2 regions of the Bradyrhizobium sp. USDA 4538 genome follow, and region 1 is predicted to be linked to the other one. Evidence: riboswitches for the same ligand, from Rfam matches in the RefSeq annotation. Region 1 holds a riboswitch; the other holds the start of a gene.

Region 1 (5,833 bases):
ATCGAAATAGGTCGAGATAAAGGGCGTCGGCGCGATCGGATCGAGTGCAATCACGGTCTTGAGGTCGGCGCCGCTGTTCCTGAGCCACTCCGTAACCAGGACGAACATGCCGCCCCAGCGGCAGCCGATTTCCATGTACGAGGAAACGCCGGACGAATTGCGCGCAAGCCAGGCGAGGTATGGCGCAAGCTGGTTCGGGTATTGCCAAAGGTGGAGGCCCTTGCCGAAGTTCGGCGCCAGCTCCGGCGGCTGCTCATGAAGCAGTTCGTCATTGAGCCCCAGCGCCGGGATGAATTCGCGTTCGAGGAAGTCCACGTCTGTACGCTGAGCCGGATTCAACCCGGCGATCGCATTGATCGCGTCACCGACGGTGACAGCGAGATCGGCGAAACGCTGGTATCGGTCGGCTTGGTATCGGTCGGTTTGGGCTGGCTGGGCGTTGAGCATCGGCGCAATCAGATCGGTGGGCTGAAGAGGACACAGAGAGGCCGCAGGTCGTCGCGCCCCGATGATTGAACGGATGGGACATCCGTCTCGGGCGCGAAATCTTGCGTTCGGTCGCGAATAGTCCGCCTTCCCCCACCGGAAGAGCGAGCCGCTTCGGCATGGCGCGCCCGGCGTGCAGCCGGCATTCCTTTCAGCCACTCGGAATCTTCCGACGCACGGCCTCCACGCCGGCATCGGTCACGTTGTATCTGCGCCCCATCTCCGGGACGATCCAGCCCTTCTCGATCATTCCGGCAATGGTGCTCGGGCCGACGCCCGCGGGAAACGGACGGCGGTTGCGGATCGCGTCGATCGCGACCCGCTCGAGATGGGTGGCGACATGCGAGGGGCGCGCGCGAAACGCCTTTGCCATGATCAGGACCGACAGGACCTCGGCGCGCCGGCGCACCGCCGAAGCGCTGCGGGTCAGTTCGTTGCTGATCTCGAGAGCGTTCTTGCCGGCCCTGGCGAGTTCTCTGAGCTTCTCGTCCTCGTCAGGGCTCCAGCGCCGCACGATCCCCATCTGCCCCTCACCGCCTGGATACCCATCTCAAACCGATGCATACGCAGGCGGCGCTGATTTGCCATGTGACTTTCGGCACCTCTTGATGCGACGTCGGGGCTGTCGCCATCAGGACGGCCGATCGCGGTGTCGCACGATGCAGCACAAAGAGCACGATCCGATTGAATCGGATCATGCTCTCAATCCCCTTGCTTGGTGGCGTTTTGGTTGCGCGAACCGGTATTCACTTCGCGCTGGAACGCTTCAGTGCTTGCTGGGTTCAAGCGCGATGAGCACGCCGGTCGGCTCGGGCTCGTGCGGCCGAAGCGAGGTCAGCTCCGGATCGCTCCACTCGGCGAGACTGACGACTTCGCCGGTCTGCCCCGGCATGTCGGAGGTCTGGGCCGGTTCAAGCACCTTGAGCCCGCTGGTGTCGACGAAGAACGTGTGCTCACCGAACACGCTGTTCAGTTGCGCCACGGCCGGGTGATCGTCCGGAAGCACCTGGGCATTCAGTTGCGTCATGGTCTGCTTGACTTGCGTGGAATTGAGTTTCATCCGCTGCTCCTTCTCGTTGGTTCCGGCCGCGATGGTTTCCTTGACAGGTTTCCTTGACAAGTTTCCTTGGCTGGTTCCTCCCCGCCCGCACCCCACATCGGGGGCTTCAAGGTCTCGAACCAATCAGGCAACGAAACGTTCCGCACGCGCGACGCATTGACCGCCTGCGCAGCGGTTCCCCGCGTATCAGATGTGAAGTGCGACTCTGATGTCACGCCCATCGCTACGAGACGGGAGGCTTCTTCCTTGCGAGCCCTTCCAGGTGCACGCGGCGCGCGGCGGATTTGCGCGCGCGCTCCCTGGTGCGGCAGGCCCGGCAGCGCACTGCCGCGGTAAATACATCGCCCTTGGCGGTCTCGTACCACCATTTCTGCTGCAACGGCGTCCAGACCTCGGCAACGCCGCAGTCCTTGCAGATAAAGGGCTCCGGTCGATAGGTTCCGCGCAGCACGAAATCGGGAGTCGAATAGCTGTTCGATGGCGCGAGCCGCGTCGTATCCACGGCAACCTCGTCGCGCGCCAGCGCAATCTTGTAGTCGCGGAGACGTTGCCGTTCAGCGGCGCGTTGCGCCTGGATGCGGCGCCATTCCTCGGCCTTGCGCCGCCTGGCTTCGATCTCTCCGTTCGTCTGCTTGCTGCGTTTCACGGCGGCACATCCGTCTGGGTCGAATGCCTTCGGCGCATCGACGAAGTAAATACCGGGCAGCACGACCTCGTCGATGATGACGTCATTGATGCGCTGCCGTTCTGCCGCCGGCTTGTCATAATTGCCGCAACATTGCGCGACGACAAGGTCCCGTGCGGGGAACACGTAGAGGCGCTGACGGCCGTCCGAGGCGGATGACTTCGGGATGCCCCTCAGGCCGCGCCTATACCGGCCCCTGCTCCGCCGGCCGCATGCGGATCAGCGCGTCGAGCACGAGGACAAGAACCGGGCGCTGCTCGTCGTTGACCAGCTCCGTCTTGAAGATCACAACAGCGTCGCGCCGCTCCGGCCTGATGGTGATCTTCTGGATCTGGGATTGGCCGGTGAGCGTGGCGCCGGGCCGAACCGGGCTCGGCAGGCGGATCTCGAAGCTCCGCCCGACGATCCCCGCCACCTTGGTCCAGATCGCCTCCACGACGAGCCGCTGATAGATCGCAATGGTGTTGAAGCCGCTTGCGATCAGTCCGCCGAACGGGCCTGCCGCAGCCGCGACGGGATCGGCATGGATTGGCACCGGATCGTATTTGCCGGCGAACTCCAGGATCTCGGCCTCGCCGATCGTGTAGCTGCCAAGCCTGAACGTCTGGCCCTCGGTGAGATCTTCCGCATACAGCATCGCGCGCCTCCATCTGTCGCGCGACGATAGACGAATGGTGCGGGCTTTCCATTACCCCGGACGTCATGAACTTCGCGCGTGATGCGCGAGCGACACCCACCGCTCGCATATCGCCGCAGGTATCCCGCGCTAATGCAGCCGCGCCGCCCTCGCCTTTGCCGCCTTCAGCGTGTTCTCCATCAGGCAGGCGATCGTCATCGGGCCGACGCCGCGCGGCACCGGCGTGATGGCGCCGGCGACCTGCACCGCCTCGTCGAACGAGACGTCGCCGCACACCGCATAGCCGCCGTCCGGCCTCTCGACGCGCGTGGTGCCGACGTCGATGACGATGGCCTGGGGCTTGATCCAGTCGCCGCGCACGAGGCCGGCCTTGCCCACCGCACTCACCAGGATGTCGGCCTCGCGGCAGATCCTGCTGATGCCGCGGGTGTGGATATGGGTCTGCGTCACGGTCGCGTGCTCCTGCAGCAGCAACGCGGCCATCGGCTTGCCGACGATGTTGGAGCTGCCGATCACCACGGCATGGGCGCCGGTGAGGTCTGATCGGACCGACTTGATCAGCCGGAGACAGCCGAGCGGCGTGCACGGCACCAGCGCGTCATCGCCGTGAAACAGCCGGCCGGCGTTCAGGGCGTGCAGGCCGTCGACATCCTTGGCGGGATCGACCGCCGCCATCACGCGCAAGGCGTCGATATGCGCCGGCAACGGCAGCTGCACCAGGATGCCGTCGATATCGTCGCGCGCATTGAGCGCCTCTACTCCGGCAAGCAGATCGGACTCGCTGGCATCATCCGGCAGGCGTGCGACCTCGCCGCGCAGGCCGAGCCGCTCGGCCATCCTGACCTTGCTCTGCACATAGATCTGGCTCGCCGGGTCGCAGCCGACCAGCACGACCGCAAGCCCCGGCGCGCGGGGCAGCCGGTCGAGTTCGCCAGCAATCTTGTCGATGACAATTTGGGCATGTGCATGCCCATCGAGAATGTTCGCCGTCATGGCACCTCCGTTTCGAAGCGGTGCCCAGGCGCGCGGCGTTCAGTCTCTACGCTCCCCGATGGTGGTCCATCCAAGCGCCAGTCGCGCAGATGGCGTGGTCATAGCCGCCCCGCCGGGCAAAGGCAATTCACGCTCTCCCCGCGGGTCGAACGGCGACGAATTGCCCTCACTTTTGCCGGTGGATCGGTGCCGGGCGGGTCACCTCTGGGGGTAGGATTCGGGCAAGACTTGCGTTAAGTCTCGGCGCTTGCCGGGCTTTTCCGATCCCCGGCGCCATCCCTTCCGGTCATCACGCCATTTCGGACATTTTCGACATGAGACATATCATCCTCGCGCTGGCGCTCTTCTGCCCGGCTGCCGCGCTCGCCCAGGGCACCACGCCGGCCCCCGCCGACGCCGACAAGCCGGCAGCGACCTCGCAGCCGATGGTCGGCGACAAGCCGCTGGTCCAGGTCGGCAAGAAGTCGGCCGCCAAGAAGGGCGAGAAGCCTGCCGCGCCCGGCAAGCCGCAATCGGTCGCCCAGAAGCTTCAGGCCTGTCAGGACATCGACGATGCCACCAAGGAACGGCTGATCTGCTACGACGAGATCTTCAAGCCGCAGCCGAAGCCGAAGGCCGCCCCGGCCAAGGGCGTCAACGATTGCCGCTTCGTGAAGGAAGAGGACGAGCGGCTGACCTGCTACAACGGCTTCGCGGACAAGATCCCGCGCCTGCCGCGCTAAAGGTAGCGGGCGGCGCTCGGACGCCTTCCCGCATCCGGCGACGTGCCTGATCGCGGACATGAAAATGCCGCCGCAAGTGTTTGCGGCGGCGGATCGATTGCCGGCTGCGGCAGCCTTTTCTTACCAGGTCCCGAAGCCGCCGAAGAAGCCCATGCGCGGCTGCTGCTGCGCGACGCGGTAAGGCTGATACATGCCGGGCTGCGCCAGCCGCATCGGCTGCTGGGGATGGGCATGGTAGCGCGCGACCTTGCGCTTCTTCGGCTGCTGAGGCTGGGCCTGCGCCGGTTGTTCAGCCGATTTTGCCTCAGCCGCGACCTTCTGCGCGTCAGCCTTCTCCGGCGGAATGAACTGGGCGAACGTATTGCGGACGCGGGCTTGCGCCGACGCATCGCCCGTAGCCGACGGGATGGCCGCGGCGACCGCGTTGACCTGCGCCGGAACAATGGTCGGCAAATTGGTGTCGTAGACCACCCGCTCGGGCAATTTCTGGGTCGACTTGATGCGCACCATGGTCTTGTCGACGCCCGGCGACGACAGTCCCTGGTTCTGGCCGGCGACCACGGCCTCCTGCGGCACGATGGCATTGACGACGAAGAGCAGCGCGAGCAGCACTCCACCAACGAACAGGAAATAACGCGCCACAGGCATTTTGGTAGCTCCCCCCGCGCAGCAGGGCGCGGCTCATCTCGGCGCGACGACATCAGTCATCGCGCGGGCGATTTCATCGTCTGCGCATGATCACCCGGACGCTATCCGCGCTCCCGGGTCGTTCATCAACGGCTGGTTTATTAGTTAGTTCCTGTCCGGCCGTTACGGTTCACCCGGCAGGTCAATTCGCGGTCACTTTTTCGAGATGCCGGGAATTAGAGGCGGCTCGCCGTCACGACCGAACATTTCGCCTTGTTTGCGTTAACGTTGACGAACCCGACCAACATTTGCGAGTAGGTCTTGCGGCTTTTCATGGCGATAGTGTCGGAGATCAGCCGCTTGCGCTCGGTCAGCGGCCGACCGTCGCGGCGGATGAAGGCGCAGGCGATCTCGATATCCTTGACGGCGAAATCATTGGCATTGCGCAGCGTCAGGGTGACCAGCGCCTTCGAACCCAACCCGCCGCGCCGCCACGATTGCGAGGCGATCCGCAGCTTGTCCAGCGGCGGCCTTTCAGCGCCGGGCCCGAACGGCTTGGCCTCCTCTGCCCCCTGTGGGGCGATGGCCACGCCGACGGTGGTCGGCTCGTCCGCCGGTGCGGC
Region 2 (5,833 bases), 430 kb from region 1:
AGGATCTCGCATTCGCTGCCTTCGACGGCCGCCGCCGCGAACGGCGGGCGCACGAGAAGTGCCCGTGCCGCAGCGAGATTCCCGAGCAGCGACGAGTCCTGCTGCGTCACCGGCGTTGCGATCAGCGTGCCGTCCTCGCGCGCTTCGAGACGCGCACGCAGATAGTCCTCGCGCTGGTCGTTGGCTGCGAGGTCGCGGCCGAGCAGGGCGCTCGCGCGGCGATGATGAATCACTTTCCGGCCGCTCAGCGCCCGAATCAACGGCACCAGGAACAGGAAGGCGCAGACATAGGACGACACCGGATTGCCGGGCAGACCGATCACCCGCATCGCGCCGAGCCGGCCATGCATCATCGGCTTGCCGGGCCGCATCGCAATCCGCCAGAACGCCATCTCGACGCCCTCGGCTTCCAGCGACCGCTTGACGAGATCGTGGTCGCCGACCGAGGCGCCGCCTGTCGTGATGAGGACATCGGCGCCGGCCTCGCGTGCCCGGCGGATGCCCGCCGTGGTCGCCTCTACCGTGTCGGCGGCAACGCCGAGGTCGACGGTCTCGGCGCCTTCGGCGCGCGCCAGCGCTCGCAGCGCGTAGCCGTTGGAATAGACGATCTGGCCGGGACCGGGCTGCGAGCCCGGCATCACCAGCTCGTCGCCGGTCGCCAGCACCGCGACCTTCGGGCGGCGGCGCACCGCAAGTTCCGGATAGTTCATGGCGGCCGCCAGCGACAGCGCGCGGTCGGACAGGCGGCTGCCGCCGGCGAGCAGCACCTCGCCCTCACGGAAGTCGACCCCAGCCGGGCGGATGTGCCGCCCGACGCTGGCGGCCTCCGTGATCGTGATGTGGTCGCCGTCGACGGCGGTGTCCTCCTGGATGATCACCGCGTCGGCGCCATTGGGGATCACGCCGCCGGTGAAGATCCGCACCGCCTCGCCGGCGCCGACCGTCCGCTCGAACGGCCGGCCGGCGGCGACTTCGCCGATCACCTTGAGCCGGGCCTTTAGATCAGCCGCATCGGCGGCGCGCACCGCATAGCCGTCCATCGCCGACATCGGCTGCGGCGGCTGGGTGCGGAGCGCCGCGAGGTCGTGCGCAAGCGTGCGGTGGTAGGCGGCATCGAGCGCGACCATCTCCTCCGGCAGCGGTTCGGCGCCGGCGAGGACGGCGGACAGGGCATCGGCAACCGGCATCAGGGCCACGCTCAGAGCTCCTCAATTCTTAATGTTCAAATTCCAAGTGCGGTCAAAGCCCTTGCCACGTCATCCGTCGACGTCACGTGGATAGCATGAAGGCCGCGCGCCCGCGCACCTTCGATATTGGCGGCCAGGTCGTCGAAGAACAGGATCCGCGACGCCGGCACGCCGATGGCTTTTACCACATGATCGTAGGCCTCGGCGTCGGGTTTGCGGAAGCCGATGCTCGAGGACAGGAAGACGTTGCGGAAATGGCTGAGCAGCTCGGCATGGGTGACCGAGAAATGCGCGACATGGGCCGGATTGGTGTTGGAGAAGGCGTAGAGCGGCATCCGCTTGGCGGCCGCCGCGAGCAGCGGGGCGATGCCCGGCATCTCGCCGGTGAAGATCGCGTTCCAGCCTTCGAGGAACTGGGCGTCCGTGATGTTGATGCCGAGCGTCCGGCGCAGATTCTCGAAGAATGCCGCGTCGTCGATCCGGCCGATCTCATGATGCTTGAAACTGTCGTCGACGACAAAGCGCGTGGCGAGCTCGGCGGGCGCACAGCCGGCATGCTGCGCCCAGTGCGCCATCACCTTGTCAAAGTTGATGTCGAGCACGACGCGGCCGATATCGAACAGCAGCACGTCGACGGAGTTGGGAGAGAATTGCGAGGTCATTGCGTGAAACCGTGTACGAGAATTGCGGGCAGGCGGCAATGTCCTCGATTTCAGTGACCGGTGTGTGGATTGTGCGTGGCGTTGCATTCATCGCGAGACTGTTCCCGCGCACACCGTCGTCCCGGCGAAGGCCGGGACCCATAACCACAGGGTTGGGTTGTTGAGAGGAAGCTGTGGCCCCAGCGTCGCGCAACAATTGAGATTTGGGGTAATGGCTCCCGGCCTTCGCCGGGACGACGGCGGGTGTCGTCGCTTGTGCGTCAAACATCCGCATTCTCGCGACATGATCTGTCCGAGCCTTGCTCTTTTCACCCTATATTTTTGCTGCGGGGCTTGGCTTGCCGCGTCGGGCAACTCAGTGGCACGCACGCACGAGCTTTCAGCGCACCAAGCGACTTGATGCTTGCCGCGGCCTGACGCCCGCGGTGGCTTGGTGCCCGCCGGACGTAGCTCTCACAGCCTGGACAGTGCCAAGCCGAGGTAACCGATCAGCGCACCGGTGCTGAGAATGATGACGACGAGCGCCTGTTCCGAGCGTGCTTGCAAGGTTTTCCGGGTCACGGCGTTGGACGCTCCGTCTTCGAGATCATGCGGTCCAACGAACAGCATCAATTTCCGTTCCGGTCCTTCCCCCGGGAACCTTCACGACCTGCCGAGTGACGCGACGAATGCGGAACAGGAATGCGGGTCGGCCGCCTATGAGGGCGGTGCGATCCCCGGAACGGGGAAAGCGCGGCACATCTCGACGCTGTTCGACCTCAGTCGCTTGACGACCGCTGCATCTCCCTTCGACCGGAGGGATTCCGCAGTGAGTTCGGCGATCAGGCGCATTTCGGGCTCGCCCATGCCGCGCGTGGTCGCCGCCGGCGTCCCGAGGCGGATGCCGCTCGGCCTGAGCGGCGGCCGCGGATCGTCGGGAATGATCTGCTTGTTTGCGGTGATCCCGACGGCGTCGAGAATGTTCTCGGCCGCGCCGCCGTCCAGGCCGACGCTGGCCACCGTATCCACAACCATCATGTGATTGTCGGTTCCGCCGGTGATCAACGTCATGCCGCGTTCCATCAACGCTTCGGCCAGGACCTTCGCGTTGCGCATGACCAGTCTTGCATAGGCCTGAAAATCGGACGTCGATGCCTTCTTCAGCGTGACCGCGGTTCCGGCCACAACGTTCATGTGCGGACCTCCCTGCAGTCCCGGAAACACCGACGCGTCGATCTTGCCGGCGAACTCCCGGCGACAGAGAACGATGCCGCCGCGCGGCCCGCGAAGCGTCTTGTGCGATGTCGTCGTCATCACGTCGAAACCCGCATCGAGCGGATTGCGCAAGGCGTTGCCGGCGATCAGGCCGCCGTAATGGCTGACGTCGGCCATGGTCAGCGCACCCACCTCATCGGCAATGCTCTTGAAGGACGCATAATCCAGATCGCGCGGATAAGAGCTGTAGCCGCACAGCACCAGCTTCGGACGGACGTGCCGGGCCATGGCGCGGAGCTCATCGAAATCGATGGCGCCGCCGTTTGACGGCTGCGTCTTGTAGCGGGCGAAGTTGAAGAGCCGCCCCATGTGCGACACCGGCGCGCCATGGGTGAGATGGCCGCCGTGTGACAGGTCCATCGCCAAGATCGTATCGCCGGGCTGCAGCAGGCCGAGATACACGGCCTGGTTCATTGGCGACCCGGACAGAGGCTGAACGTTGGCATGTTCGGCGCGAAACAGCGCGCAAGCGCGCTGTCGGGCAAGGTTCTCTATCTGGTCGGTAAATTCCTGGCCGCCGTAATAGCGGCGTCCCGGATAGCCCTCGGAATACTTGTTGGTGAACACCGATCCGAGCAGCTCGAGCACCTCGGGATAGGTGTAGTTCTCCGACGGAATCAGCTCGACGCCGTCTTGCTGGCGGCGCTCTTCGCCCTCGAGCGCAAGGGCAACTTCCGAATCGTTGAGATGGAGTTCATTGCGGAATGACGGCATGGTCCGGGCTCCCTAAGACGCTGGATCATCAGCTGAACGGGTTGCCCAGGCGAACGGCGTTGGAACCCTTCGCGCTTCACCGTGGTCAATTCCACGTAAGCTCGCCAGTCGCGCGAGGGACGAATGAGCCTGCGAGGCTCATCGCGAGCAGAAGGCTATCCAATCCCCGGCGGGCTCGCAAGGGTTGGTTGCTGGCGCCGCCGCGGGCCCAGCGTTGGGCGAGATCGAACATCTGGCGACAGCCACGGCAATGGCGACCAAACCGAGGGACGTCCGGCTTACCCAATGAACCGATGTCCCGATGATCAATGCCGTCTTCGGCTGAGGGCCAACAAGGTGCATGACCATCCGTCACTTGCGGCCCGTCAGGCTTGCGGGGTGGCTGACCGTGTGGCTGTGGCACCCGCGAATCTATTCCTTGACGAAGATATGAGACTTTATCTTCCACTGCCCGTCGGGTTGGCGTTCAAGCAGTCTCACGGTGCTGCCAGAAATTGGCGCCGCCTTCTCATTTACTACTAGCGTGGCCGTGAAATGCGAGGTGGTGTAGGCGTAGTTTCCCATGGGCAACACATCGAGCAGCTCAACCTTGTGATCTCTGACGCTTCTTCCCCGCCCGGCAAAGAAATTACGGATTGCCAAAGGGCCGGTGACTGGCTGCGCACCAGGCGGCATCAATCGGGCGTCAGCGGCATACAACGGTAACAGGGCATCGAAGTCTGCGTTGTTGATGGCGGCATCCCATTTGGCAGCCGCCGAGGAAAGTTCGTCGGCAGGTGGGGCTGCCCCTGCGGGACTGACGCAAGTACAAGTAAAGATCAACAACAGGGTGCATGAAAGAAGAGAAGGGCGGCTCATCTTTGCCTCCTTTAGCTGAGATGCTTAGCGCGGGAGCGCATTCGCAAACGCTATAGCCGAGGCAAGCAGAACCACTAGTCCAGAAAGTGGACTGGATATCCTCAATTGGCTGAGACTCGATCTGCGGCCGCCGGCGCCTCATCGGCATATTTGCTGCGTGGGAACCAAGCCCGCATGCTGTTCACAAGATGCCTGGGACCGTCGATCTCGATTTTGCCGAGCTCACACGCCCGTAGCAGCGGCATCTCGTCTACGAAAATCTGCACGAGCGTCAGCAGACTCGCATAGAGGCTGATATCGACCTTGAAGCCGGGGTCATCCCAGCAAAGATCGGCTTCCTCCTTCTTCACAACAAACCACCAGCGCTTTGGCCGAGCGTCCGCAATCTCGATGTACAGAACGAAGTCGCATGGAATGTGCCTTAGATCGAACGAACGGCGCATATTCCACATGAGCCGGCCCGCGTGAAGTTCGTTGGGTGTGAGCTGGCTGCGAGCCCATTTGTGGCCCCAATAGCCCATTGCATCGATAATTGGCTTGGCTTCCCTGGCTGCCTGGGTTGGATGGTACTCCCAATGCCCGTTATCGCCTGATCTGCGTGAGATTAGCCCGGCTTCTTCTAGCGTTTGCAGGCGCTTGGAGAGGAGGGTCGGCGACATCTGCGGGATGCCGCGGCGAAGCTGGTTGAAGTGGTGGGACCCCAGCAACAGTTCGCGGAGCAGGAGCGGGGTCCACCGCTCCGTGAGAATTTCCGCAGCTTTGGCTACGGGGCAAAATGATCCATAGCCTTTCATGACGAGAACTTTAGCATCACGAGGGCTACCAAGGTAGTCCAGGTTCTGAACTATGTCCCAGACGAGCCAGCATCGAGGCTGTCCTGGAGGTCTGTTACGCGATTTTCTCGAGACTCGGCCATTCGACGATGCCGGCTCGATGTTCGGTTTGCCCGAAGGCAGATGCGGCCCGATTTGCCAGTACGCGGCCTGGCTGGTGCCACCGCGGGCTCAGCGTTCGCCGAGATCGATCTGCGTGAGGATGCCTTGCCGCAGCGCGAGGCGGACCAACTCGATATCGGTGCCGACGCCGAGCTTGTCCTTGATCAGGGAATGCAGGTTCGCGACCGTCTTGGGGCTGAGGTGCAGCGCCTCGGCGATCTCC

Evidence for each region. Region 1 has a riboswitch for ZMP and ZTP ahead of J2R78_RS33340 (bifunctional 5,10-methylenetetrahydrofolate dehydrogenase/5,10-methenyltetrahydrofolate cyclohydrolase). Riboswitches for the same ligand answer to the same signal wherever they lie in the genome.
Region 2: another riboswitch for ZMP and ZTP. It lies ahead of glyA (serine hydroxymethyltransferase); the one in region 1 lies ahead of J2R78_RS33340 (bifunctional 5,10-methylenetetrahydrofolate dehydrogenase/5,10-methenyltetrahydrofolate cyclohydrolase).

Annotation. Positions count from the first base shown of each region.
Region 1 is NZ_JALJZE010000001.1:7,291,514-7,297,346, reverse strand. It holds gene J2R78_RS33365 (hypothetical protein) at 1-447, opposite strand, end outside; gene J2R78_RS33360 (hypothetical protein) at 638-1,009, opposite strand; gene J2R78_RS33355 (hypothetical protein) at 1,253-1,546, opposite strand; gene J2R78_RS45055 (zinc-ribbon domain containing protein) at 1,770-2,357, opposite strand; gene J2R78_RS33345 (MaoC/PaaZ C-terminal domain-containing protein) at 2,416-2,868, opposite strand; gene J2R78_RS33340 (bifunctional 5,10-methylenetetrahydrofolate dehydrogenase/5,10-methenyltetrahydrofolate cyclohydrolase) at 2,998-3,861, opposite strand; ZMP/ZTP riboswitch at 3,877-3,956, opposite strand; gene J2R78_RS33335 (hypothetical protein) at 4,176-4,583, shown strand; gene J2R78_RS33330 (hypothetical protein) at 4,704-5,231, opposite strand; gene J2R78_RS33325 (hypothetical protein) at 5,447-5,833, opposite strand, start outside.
Region 2 is NZ_JALJZE010000001.1:7,718,925-7,724,757, forward strand. It holds gene glp (gephyrin-like molybdotransferase Glp) at 1-1,196, opposite strand, end outside; gene J2R78_RS35460 (HAD family phosphatase) at 1,223-1,849, opposite strand; gene J2R78_RS35465 (hypothetical protein) at 2,303-2,458, opposite strand; gene glyA (serine hydroxymethyltransferase) at 2,546-3,817, opposite strand; ZMP/ZTP riboswitch at 3,854-3,939, opposite strand; gene J2R78_RS35475 (DUF4440 domain-containing protein) at 4,229-4,675, opposite strand; gene J2R78_RS35480 (helix-turn-helix domain-containing protein) at 4,777-5,469, opposite strand; gene J2R78_RS35485 (response regulator transcription factor) at 5,680-5,833, opposite strand, start outside.